One region of the Candidatus Clostridium stratigraminis genome, then DNA from elsewhere that is predicted to be linked to it. Evidence: predicted binding sites of a transcription regulator. Region 1 holds the regulator's gene; each other region holds the start of a gene.
What was found. Region 1 encodes HrcA, which represses chaperone genes, less so after heat shock. Its sites were predicted from a motif close to TGTTAGCACTCNNNNNNNNNGAGTGCTAACA; they were not measured.
Positions count from the first base shown of each region.

Region 2: a site for HrcA is predicted at 2,503-2,533, ahead of htpG (molecular chaperone HtpG). Genes of this name have one in related genera too.
Region 3: a site for HrcA is predicted at 2,259-2,289, ahead of groES (co-chaperone GroES). Genes of this name have one in related genera too.

Region 1 covers NZ_JBJHZZ010000006.1:96,667-100,946, reverse strand. The annotation lists gene lepA (translation elongation factor 4) at 1-354, shown strand, start outside; gene hemW (radical SAM family heme chaperone HemW) at 366-1,496, shown strand; gene hrcA (heat-inducible transcriptional repressor HrcA) at 1,683-2,720, shown strand; gene grpE (nucleotide exchange factor GrpE) at 2,785-3,351, shown strand; gene dnaK (molecular chaperone DnaK) at 3,468-4,280, shown strand, end outside.
Region 2 covers NZ_JBJHZZ010000003.1:199,918-204,197, forward strand. The annotation lists gene aroD (type I 3-dehydroquinate dehydratase) at 1-334, opposite strand, end outside; gene htpG (molecular chaperone HtpG) at 531-2,411, opposite strand; gene hydG ([FeFe] hydrogenase H-cluster radical SAM maturase HydG) at 2,757-4,175, opposite strand; gene ACJDUG_RS07665 (TM1266 family iron-only hydrogenase system putative regulator) at 4,192-4,280, opposite strand, start outside.
Region 3 covers NZ_JBJHZZ010000002.1:284,022-288,301, reverse strand. The annotation lists gene ACJDUG_RS05600 (GspE/PulE family protein) at 1-6, opposite strand, end outside; gene groL (chaperonin GroEL) at 282-1,910, opposite strand; gene groES (co-chaperone GroES) at 1,929-2,213, opposite strand; gene ACJDUG_RS05585 (TIGR01906 family membrane protein) at 2,677-3,339, shown strand; gene ACJDUG_RS05580 (DUF5317 domain-containing protein) at 3,404-3,961, opposite strand; gene ACJDUG_RS05575 (HD-GYP domain-containing protein) at 3,963-4,280, opposite strand, start outside.

The DNA of each region.
Region 1 (4,280 bases):
AAACTTGTAAAGCTTGATATCTTGCTTAATGGGGATACCGTAGACGCCCTGTCTATGATTGTCCCAGAAGAAAGAGCTTATTATAAAGGAAGAGGTATGGCTGAAAAGCTAAAGGAAATAATACCAAGACAGCAATTTGAAATACCAATTCAAGCTGCAGTAGGTTCTAAAATAATTGCTAGAGAAACAGTTAAAGCTCTTAGAAAGGACGTTCTTGCAAAATGTTATGGCGGTGACATAACAAGAAAGAAGAAGCTTCTTGAAAAACAAAAAGAAGGTAAAAAGAGAATGAGACAAATCGGTACGGTGGAAGTTCCACAAGAAGCCTTTATGTCAGTATTAAAGATAGATTAAGGAGAAAAGTGATGGAAGAAACAATAGCATTGTATCTGCATATACCATTTTGTAAACAAAAATGTTTTTATTGTGATTTTCCTTCCTTTGCCTGTAAAGATAGCTTAATGCTTAATTATACTAATGCACTTTGTAAGGAAATAGGCAGTGCGGCAAATTATAAAATTGGTTCGATTTTCATAGGTGGGGGTACTCCCACCTATTTGTCTTTAGAATGCCTAATGCTTTTAAAGGAAGTAATAGCTAAACTAGATCTTGCCGAGGATATTGAATTTACCGTGGAAGGAAACCCAGACAGCTTTAATAGTGAAAAGCTATCCATATTTAAAGCTATGGGAGTAAACAGACTAAGTATAGGGCTGCAGGCATGGCAGGATAATTTGCTTAAGAATCTTGGACGAGCACACAATAGACAACAATTTTTAAATACTTTTAATACAGCAAGAAGCCTAGGTTTTAATAATATAAATGTTGATCTTATGTTTGGCCTGCCAAATCAAACTATGAGCAATTGGAAGGAAACCTTAGAAAAGGATATAGAGCTAAAGCCAGAGCACATTTCTTGCTACAGTTTAATTATAGAGGAAGGAACACCCTTTTATAAAACCATGGAAATTGGAAAGCTAAATTTGCCAGAGGAAGATGCAGAAAGAGAAATGTACGAATTTGCTATAGAATTTTTAAAGTTCAAAGGCTATAAGCAATATGAAATATCCAACTTCAGCAAAGTAGACTACGAGTGCAGGCATAACTTAACTTACTGGAACTTAAAGGACTATCTTGGCTGCGGCTCTAGTGCACATTCTTTCATAAGTAATACAAGGTATAGAAATGAATCTGATATAGAAAAATATATTTACGGCGTAAACAGTGGGACAAATGCTGTAATTGAGAAGCATGTAAATTCCTTAGAAGATAATATGGAAGAATTTATGTTTATGGGACTAAGAAAAATAGAAGGCATATCCCTTAAAGAATTTAAATTGAGATTTAAGAATGATATATTTAGTGTTTATCCTAAGGTATTAAATAAGTTTTTAAAAGCTAATCTTCTGGTTTTAGAAGGTGATAGATTATACTTAAGTGCAAAGGGCATAGAATTATCCAATCAAGTTATGTGTGAATTTATACTTTCAGTGTAAGGTTCATAGTAATATAGAGTAAATTAAAGAAAAATGAAGTAAATAAAAAATAAAAAAATGTAATTAAGATATTTGATCTATATGTGGATATTTTATTTAATTGACAAAAGATTTTAATAGTGATATGTTTTAAACATAGTGATTAGCACTCACCGACAGCGAGTGCTAATAAAAAGAGGTGATTGTATGGAGATGGACGAAAGGAAGATAAAAATTCTTCAGGTAATAATAAATGATTATATATCTACAGCTGAGCCTGTTGGTTCCAGAACCATTGCAAAAAAATATGATTTAGGTATAAGTCCAGCTACAATAAGAAATGAAATGGCTGATCTTGAAGAAATGGGATTTCTTGAGCAACTTCATAGTTCCTCTGGTAGAAAGCCATCAGATAAAGGTTATAGATTATATGTTGATAAACTTATGAAATTACCTCAGTTAACTACGGAAGAAGAAAATTTAATAAAGGGCCAGCTTTTAAACTCTGCACTTTATGAGGTGGAGAAGATTGTAAAGCAGGCCACTCAACTCTTATCAGAACTTACTAAACTTACCTGTATTGTAAAGACTCCCTCAGTAAATAAAAGCTATATTAAATCAATTCAGCTTTTAGGTGTGGATAATAACAATATACTAGCCGTTATTATTACAGATACTGGAATTATTAAAAATACAATTATAAGAATTAAAACTCCTGTAAGTACAGATGATTTAGTAAAATTAACTAATATTTTAAATGGAAGACTTAAAAATTTAAGTATTGAAGATATAAATCTTACTGTTATTAATTATCTTAAAACAGATTTAATAAATTATGAGGAGATTTTTGATGCTATAATACCTGCGCTGCATGAAAGCTTAAGCAGTTCAGATGTATCTGAAATCTATCTTGAAGGGGCAACAAATATATTCAACTATCCTGAATATAATCATATAGATAAAGCTAGAGACTTCTTATTCCTTCTAAATAATAAAGAAAATATAAAGGAAATGTTAAACCAGTCTAATAATATTTCCATAACAATTGGTGGAGAAAATAATTTAGAGGAAGCAAAGGACTTAAGTATAATATCAGGTGTATATAGTATTTATGGAAGGCCTCTTGGGGCAATAGGGGTAATTGGTCCTACCAGAATACCCTATTCTAAAGTTATTAGTATTTTATCTAAAATATTAAAAAATATAAATGAATCGCTTAATCAATCATATTTAGATGATAGATGATCTAATCTATTTATGAATAAATATTAAGTTTTAAATGGTTTTGCACAGAAGGGAGCAGCGATAAATGGAAAAAGATTTTAAGGATGAAAGTACACAAGTGGATAATGAGGAAACCTTAGAACAAGCAGAATTAATGGAGGATAAAGAATTCGAAGCTACTGAAAATGATTTACTGGATACTAATAGAAAGCTTAAAGAAGAAAAGGATAAAGCAGAAAATGAGCTTAATTCAATAAAGGACAGATTACTTAGACTTTCTGCTGAATATGAAAATTATAGAAAAAGAACTGCAAAAGAAAAAGAAGGAATATATTCAGATGCCTGTGAAGATATTCTTAAAAATATGCTGCCTGTATTAGATAATTTAGAAAGAGCAGCAAGTGTTGAGGGCAAAGCAGAAGATATTAAAAAGGGTATTGAAATGACAATTAGGCAGTTTAATGATAGCCTTGAGAAGCTTCAAGTAACTGAGATTCCAGTAAATGAAGGCTTTGATCCAAATATTCATAATGCTGTGATGCATGTAGAAGATGGTAATTTTGGTGAAAGTGAAATAGTAGAAGTTTTTCAAAAGGGTTATATTAGAGGAAATAAAGTCATAAGACATAGTATTGTTAAAGTAGCTAATTAAAAAATTAAATATATTTTTTAATTTCAAGGAACACCATATTTGTGTTCAAATTTAAGACTATAAGGAGCATAAATTTAATATTTGTGCAGAATAAGGAATACAAGGAGGATATTAAAATGGGAAAAGTAATAGGAATTGACTTAGGAACAACTAATTCATGTGTAGCAGTTATGGAAGGTGGAGAACCTGTTGTTATAGCTAATGCAGAAGGCGGAAGAACTACTCCTTCAGTAGTATCTTTTCAAGCAAATGGTGAAAGATTAGTAGGTCAGGTTGCTAAAAGACAGGCAATTACAAATCCTGATAAAACTATAATATCAATAAAGAGACAGATGGGAACTAGCCATAAGACAAATATAGATGGCAAGGATTATACTCCACAAGAAATTTCAGCTATGGTACTTATGAAAATAAAATCAGACGCTGAGGCTTATTTAGGTGAAAAAGTAACTCAAGCAGTTATAACTGTACCAGCATATTTTAATGACAGCCAAAGACAAGCAACTAAGGATGCAGGAAAAATTGCTGGTCTTGAAGTACTTAGAATAATAAATGAACCAACTGCAGCATCACTTGCATATGGCCTTGATAAACAAAACGAGAGCCATAAAATATTTGTATATGACTTAGGTGGTGGAACCTTTGATGTATCCATTCTAGAACTTGGTGATGGTGTATTTGAGGTTAAATCAACAAATGGTAATACAAAGCTTGGTGGAGACGACTTCGACCAAAGAGTTATGGACTTTATTGCTGATACCTTTAAGAGAGAAAATGGAATTGACTTAAGAAATGATAAAATGGCATTACAAAGATTAAAGGAAGCTGCTGAAAAAGCTAAAATAGAATTATCAGCATCACTTCAAACAAACATCAATCTGCCATTTATAACAGCAGATGCTACAGGTCCAAAGCACATAGACATGAAC
Region 2 (4,280 bases), on a different contig from region 1:
GGTCAACTAAGCCAGTTTCTGCTGCAGTTTTATTAAGTTCAACATAGTTTTCAGACTCTATTGCTTTTCCTCCGCCTTCTTTAGATGTACGATATGTAAATAGTAACGGAATGTTATTCAATGCAGGCACCAAATCTTTTAAAACAGCCTTTACTTTTTCAGTATCAAAAGCATCTTCAAAAACATCTACGCGCCATTCTACAATATCCACGTGTATATTAGAAAAGATTACTGCTTCTGCTATTATATCTTCTTTAGTCTTTTCAATAATAGGCACACAAACCTTTGGAATACCTTCACCTATTATTACATCTTTTATTTTTACTGTATTCATGTTAACCGCCTTAAATATCCAAATACAAATTTGGTTTTTATTAAACTATTATATCATTTTCTATGATGCTGTACTTATAGTCTTATTATCTTTTACTTGCTTTCTCATTGATTCCTAATGGAATAGAAACTATCTTTTACATATAAGTAAAGGGCCTTTAACAACTTTTGAAAGAAATGCTGTTAAAGGCCCTTAATTATTTCATAATTTTGCAGATATTGTTTGTAAATTCTACTGGATCATTTATTGGTAAGCCTTCAATTAAAAGAGCCTGATTATACAGTAAATTTGTGTAAAGCTCAAGTTTTTCTTTATCATGCTCAAAAGCATCTTTTAGTGCCTTGTAAATATCATGATTTATATTTATTTCTAAAACTTTATCTGCTTTTATATTTTGATTATTTGGCATGGAATTTAATACCTTTTCCATCTCAATTGATAGTTCGCCCTCGTTTGATAAACAAACTGGATGTTCTCTTAATCTTTTTGATGCTTTTACTGCTTTGACTTTATCAGATAAAATGTTATTCATGCTGTTAAAAAGTTCCTTGCTGGCTTCTTCTTCAGACTTTGATAAGTTATTATTTTCGTCTGCCTCAATACCTAAGTCTCCGCTGGACACTGATTTAAATTCCTTTTCCTTGTAATTCATTATCATTTTAATTGCAAACTCATCAATATCATCTGTAAAGTAAAGAATTTCATAGCCTTTGTCTGATACAAGCTCTGTTTGAGGAAGTTTTTCAATTCTTTCCTTTGACTCACCTGCAGCATAATAGATGTACTTTTGTACTTCGGGCATTCTTGAAATATATTCACTTAAGGTAACCATTTTCTTTTCTTTAGAGGAATAAAACAATAATAAATCCTGAAGCACATCTTTTTCACTTCCGAAATCACTATATACACCGTACTTTAACTGTCTTCCGAAGGAAGTATAAAAAGCCTCATATTTTTCTCTATCATTCTTAAGCATGCTTTCTAGCTCATTCTTTATTTTGGTTTTTATATTTTTTGCAATAAGCTTTAACTGCCTATCGTGCTGCAGCACCTCTCTTGATATGTTTAGTGATAGATCCTCAGAATCAACTATGCCCTTTACAAAGCCAAAATAATCAGGCAGTAAATCAGCACATTTATTCATTATCATAACGCCATTTGAATAAAGCTCTAAGCCTTTTTCATATTCTTTTGTATAATAATCATAAGGAATACTTTCAGGTAAATACAAAATTGCATTATAGTTTACAGCGCCATCAACACTTGTATGAATATATCTTAGTGGCTTATCAAAGCCATAGTGTTTTTCTGAATAAAAGTTATCATAATCTTCTTTAGTAAGTTCATTTTTATTTTTTCTCCAAATAGGAACCATGCTGTTTATGACTTTTTCTACACTAATGTCTTCATATTCTTCTTCGCTGCCCTCTTTAAGCCTGCTTTCGGTTACATCCATCTTAATAGGGTATCTAATAAAGTCAGAATACTTCTTTATAATTGATTTTAGTCTATACTCATCGAGGAACTCATCATAATTTTCTTCTTCTGTATTAGCTTTAATTTTTAATATGATGTCAGTACCTACAGAAGCTTTTTCACACTCTTCAATGGTATAACATTCTATACCCTTAGATTCCCATCTATATGCCTTATCACTTCCTAAGGCTCTACTTATAACTGTAACTGTATCTGCCACCATAAATGCAGAATAGAACCCTACTCCAAATTGTCCAATTATATCATAGCCATCTTTTATTTCATTTTCTTTTTTAAATTGTAAGGATCCACTTTTTGCGATTACTCCAAGGTTTTCATCAAGTTCTTCTTTAGTCATTCCAATACCTGTATCAGAAATTTTTAAAATTCTGTTTTCCTTATCTAGCGCTACTTTAATAAAGAAATTTTCTTTATCAAAAGTCATTGATTCATCGGTTAATGCCTTGTAATAAATTTTATCAATAGCATCACTGGCATTTGATACAAGCTCCCTTAGAAAAATCTCCTTATTTGTGTAAATTGAGTTAATCATTAGGTCTAATAGTCTTTGAGACTCAGCTTTAAATTGTTTTGTTTCCATGAAAATCTCCCCTTCTATTATAAAAAGTGCATGGCTATTGCTATTATTCTTAATAACATAATTCGTTATTAAGATATAGTCATGTAATTTTTGTTAGCACTCTCGTCTAGCGAGTGCTAATATATAATTGTTATATACCACTTTTCAAAAATAATGTCAATACCTCAAATATGATTTAAGCAACTGACACTTCTATGTTAGCGGATATTTATATGCTGAAATTTTTTATAATAATTAATAGAAAAGAAGCATCAACCGTATTGATACTTCTTTTCTTTTTAATTATTTATTTTAAATTTTCTTTCTTAGCTTTATTTTCAGCATTATTGAGGCTTTAATAATTATTTAAAATCTAAAATCACGTTTTCCATCTTGTAATTCAGTAAGATGCTCTTTTGCTATTGCTTTAACCTTCTCATTTGGTATCTTTTCAACTTCCTCAGCAATTAATGCTTCTCCTTTTTTCTTTGTATCTAAAGAAGCATAGTCCTCTAAATATTCTTTGAGTGTCATCAAAGCATTTGGATGACAGCAGTTAGCAATTTGGCCTGATTTTACTAGCTGCATAAATCTGTCACCAGTTCTTCCTTCTCGATAGCAAGCTGTGCAAAAACTAGGTATAAATTTCATTTCTAAAAGCCAATTTACTATTTCATCAAGTGTACGTGTATCATTTAATTCAAATTGAGCAGAATTATCTTCCTCGGCTTCATGTTCAACATACCCGCCAACACTTGTACTTGAGCCTCCACTGATTTGAGATATACCAAGTTCAAGTACACGTTCACGGGTTTTTTGAGACTCACGAGTGGACACTATCATACCTGTATAAGGTACAGCAATCCGCAGTACAGCAACTATTTTTGCAAAAATATCATCTGCTATAGCATTTGAAAAGTTATCAGGGTCTATATCATCTGCAGGTCTAATACGAGGAACACTTATTGTATGAGGTCCTACTCCCATAGCAGCTTCTAAATGCTCTGCATGCATTAATAATCCTACAAAATCATATTTATACATGTTAAGTCCAAATAAAACCCCTAGGCCTACATCGTCTATACCGCCTTCCATAGCACGATCCATCGCCTCAGTATGATAAGCGTAATTATGCTTTGGACCTGAAGGGTGAAGCTCTTCATAACTTTTCTTATTATAGGTTTCTTGAAAAAGTATATAAGTTCCTATGCCTGCTTCCTTTAACTTTCTATAATTTTCAACTGTAGTAGCAGCAATATTAACATTTACACGCCTTATTACACCATTTTTATGTTTTATGCTATAGATAGTTTTAATGCTTTCAAGAATATATTCAATAGGATTATTTTCAGGGTCTTCACCTGCTTCTAAAGCTAACCGCTTATGCCCCATATCCTGAAGTGCAATTACTTCTCTTTTGATTTCATCCTGTGATAATTTTTTTCTTGAAATATGTTTATTTTTATAGTGATATGGACAATAAACGCAGCCATTTATGCAATAATTAGAAAGATATAAAGGCGCAAACATAACAATACGATTTCCGTAAAATTTCTGTTTTATTTCCTTAGCTAGCTTATACATTTCTTCATTTTTATCTTCTAAGTCACATTCTAGTAAAACAGCTGCTTCCCTATGAGTTAAACCTTTTAAGGCCTTTGCCTTCTCAATAATGCTATCAATAAGCTCAGCATTGCTTTTATTACTTTTCGCATAGTTAAGAGTATCATTAATTTCGACCTCATCAATAAATTCAGTTGCAACTTTAGACATACTGTTATACATTAAAACCCCTCCTATTTTACTTATTTTCAGCTTCAGATATTTTAGAATAAACTGTTTTTGTACTTACATTTGGTAACATGCCTAATTTTCCAGAAAGAGCGCTTA
Region 3 (4,280 bases), on a different contig from region 1:
TTCCATGCTTTTACCTCTGGACAAATATAATTTTGTATTTAATTTAAACATTATACAATATTTTCAAATTTTTGATCACAATATATATACTATATTATTTTTACAATTATTACAATAACATGCATAACGCATTTAGTAAAAATCATTAAACATTTTCTGACATTGTTTTCGTTGCTGTCTTATTAAAATTTGAAACTATTTAAGTATTATCAATTATTACCATAAATATATTGTTTTTTTTAACATAAAAAAAAGAGCCCTAAAGGGCCCTTTAAATTATCTTAGTACATTCCATCCATTCCCATTCCGCCAGCAGGCATTGCTGGAGCTGGGTTCTTTTCTGGTATATCAGCAACAACACTTTCTGTAGTTAAGAAAGTAGCTGCTACAGAAGCTGCATTTTGAAGCGCACTTCTTGTTACCTTAGTAGGATCAACTATACCAACTTTAATCATGTTAACATATTTTTCATGTAAGGCATCGAAACCTACACCAGGTTCACTGTTTCTAACTTTCTCAATAATAACTGAACCTTCAAGGCCAGCATTTGCAGCTATTTGTCTAACTGGTTCTTCAAGTGCCTTAGTTATAATGTTTAAACCAACCTTAATATCAGCTTCCTCTGAATCAAGCTTAGCTACTTCTGGTATTACATTAATAAATGCAGTACCACCACCAGCAACAATACCTTCCTCTACTGCTGCCTTAGTAGCTGCTAAGGCATCTTCGATTCTAAGCTTTCTTTCCTTAAGTTCAGTTTCGGAAGCAGCACCAACTTTGATTACTGCAACTCCTCCAGCAAGCTTAGCAAGTCTTTCTTGCAGTTTTTCTCTATCAAAATCTGAAGTAGTTTCTTCTATTTGAGCTTTTATTTGTGCTACTCTAGCGTGGATTTCATCCTTGCTGCCTTTTCCATTAACTATTGTAGTGTTTTCTTTAGTAATCTTAACACTTTCAGCTCTACCAAGCATATCTAAGGTAACTTCTTTTAATTCTCTGCCTAATTCTTCAGAAATTACTTCACCGCCAGTTAATATAGCTATATCTTGAAGCATTTCCTTTCTTCTGTCACCAAAACCAGGTGCTTTAACTGCAACACAAGTAAAGGTTCCTCTTAGCTTATTAACAATTAATGTACCAAGGGCTTCTCCTTCGATGTCTTCAGCAATTATTAAAAGCTTCTTTCCTTGTTGAACAATTTGCTCAAGTATTGGAAGAATATCTTGTATGTTAGTGATCTTCTTATCTGTTAAAAGAATATATGGATCATCTAGTACAGCTTCCATTTTTTCAGTATCTGTAACCATATAGGAGCTTACATAACCTCTGTCGAATTGCATTCCTTCAACAACATCTAATTCTGTACCCATTGTTTTAGACTCTTCAACAGTAATAACGCCCTCATTTCCTACCTTTTCCATAGCATCGGAAATTAACTGACCAATTTCATCATCACCAGCAGAAATAGAAGCAACTCTAGCTATATCTTCCTTGCCTTCAACTGGTCTTGAAATCTTCTTAATTTCTTCTACAGCCTTATCAACTGCCATTTTAATACCATTTCTAATAAGCATTGGATTTGCACCAGCTGTAACATTTTTTAAGCCTTCTCTAATAATTGCCTGTGCAAGTAAGGTAGCTGTTGTAGTTCCGTCACCAGCAACATCATTAGTCTTTGTAGCAACTTCTTTTACAAGCTGTGCTCCCATATTTTCAAATGGATCTTCAAGTTCAATTTCTCTAGCTATTGTAACACCATCATTAGTAATAAGTGGTGCTCCAAATTTCTTATCTAAAACAACGTTTCTTCCCTTTGGTCCAAGTGTGATTTTAACAGTATTCGCAAGGATATCTACGCCTTTTTGCATGGATCTTCTTGCTTCTTCACCATAAATAATTTTCTTAGCCATTCCTATCCCTCCAATTTATTATTCAACTATAGCTAGTATGTCATCTTGTTTAACGATAGTGTATTCTTCACCATCAACTTTAACTTCTGTACCGGAGTATTTGGAGCATAAAACTTTATCTCCTACTTTTACTTCCATTCTTATTTCCTTGCCATCAACCATTCCTCCAGGTCCAACAGCAACAACTAATGCTTCTTGTGGTTTTTCCTTAGCTGCACCAGTAAGAACGATACCGCTCTTTGTTTTTTCCTCAGCTTCTAATTTTTTAATAACAACTCTGTCACCAAGTGGTCTAACTTTCATTTAAACCCCTCCTTAATGTATTTTTATTTATTATTAGCATCATATTGTTAGCACTCAATATCATTGAGTGCTAATATAATTATAATATAGTTAATCAGAAATATAAAATCAAGTCTCACTTAAACTTATCTATACCCAATTAGAAAGAAAAATAATGCATTATCTACTTTAAGATTATTTTTTTACATTATTTCTTCAAATTTCATTATTAATCTTAAATAAAGATTATTTTACATAGTAATATTATCCAAACAATTACTATTATAATCAAGTTAAAAAGAAAATATTCTTTTTATTATTGAATTTATTTTAAATTATGGCTTTCAGCCTACTTAAGCCGTTGACTATAATATTTATATTCTTTAAAATAAAATGTATATTAATAATGTACGATTTGAGAAATTCATGAGGCACAACAATTGATAATTGTTGTGTGCTAGTAAGAAATACGGGAGGGAAACAAATGAGCAAGGGCTTCAGTAAAATTATTACAATTATTTTATCCATCTGCTTAACTTTATTTCTAATTTCAATTGCAGTTAAAGCAACCTTGGCCTTTAGACAGCTTTATTTTTATGATATTGATCATTTAAACATTGCCAAGGACTATGGAATGTCCAAAGATGAAATCATGAAAAACTACAATATACTAATAGACTACACCCAAAACAAGAATATTGCTAAACTTCAAATGCCATCTTTTCCAATGTCAGCACAAGGTGAAATTCATTTTTCAGAAGTAAAAGCTCTATTTATGAAATTTAACTATCTTATGTATATAACTGGTATCATAAGCATAATAGGGATAATTTTAATGATTAAAGAGAAAGGTTATAAATATCTGAAATATAGCTCTATTTTACTTTTGGCACTTCCTATTGCTTTAGCAATACCTTTTGCAATTAATTTTGATAAAAGCTTTACTATATTTCACGAAATATTTTTTAGAAATAACTATTGGGAATTTGACCCTGTTAAGGATCCAATAATCAATGTACTTCCTCAAGAATTTTTCTTACATTGTGCAGTTATGATTTTGTTACTACTGGCAATTTTTAGTTTAATATGTTATGTAATTTATAAAAAAAATAATAAATCTAAGAAGAGAGATTTATTTTATAGTTAAACAAGTTAAAAAAATAGCTTCAAAATATAAAATATATGCTACTGGTGTATTTTATATTTTGAAGCTATCTTTCATTTTCTACAATATTATTAGAACTCTTCTTATTCTTCATTTCGGTTATAATAAAAATTGCCATTCCAAGTATTTCTATTATATCTCCAATGCTTGCAATACCAGCCTTTGGATACCTAATTGGAATTATATCAGCTAAAAAATAAAGCTTGGTGTTTTCACTAGTTAATTTATATAATCCCTGCAGTGCTACATCCCCAGAATAGCCTAAAGACTTAACTGTCTCCAGCCTTACAGGCATTACTCCGCCATTAGCAAATATAACAACTGCATTAAGCATAGCACCAATTCCTAATAATAGAAGCCATTTGTTTCTTCTATTAGCATAAGTAAATATTAGCAATAGTGCATACATAATAACGTCACTAATGTAGGTTAATATTCCTATGTGCAAATATCCCTTCTTTATCAGTGTAAGCTGAATAAATTCCATAAAAAAAGATATAAATACAAAGCTTATTAGTTTAACCTTTGCCGCATCTATATTCTTAAGTCTGCCATTTAAAGCGTATCCAATAATTATGGCTATTATAAATGCTAAAAGAAACATTCTACACCGCCTTTTGTTCTTTATGCTTCTCTAAAATCTTTGTATAGGCATCTACAACCTTTGGATGAAACTGACTGCCTCTAAATCTATTGATTTCAGCCATAATTTCTTCCTCACTTAACGCTTTTCTATAAGGTCTGTCAGTAGACATGGCATCAATGGAATCTGCCAATTGAACTATAAATACGTCTAAATTAAGGTCATTGCCACTTTTTCCATCAGGATAGCCCTTTCCGTCATACCTTTCGTGATGATTACGAACTATAGGTAATAAATCTTGTAAATTTTTGATGTCTTTAAGAATATTGTAACCTATTTC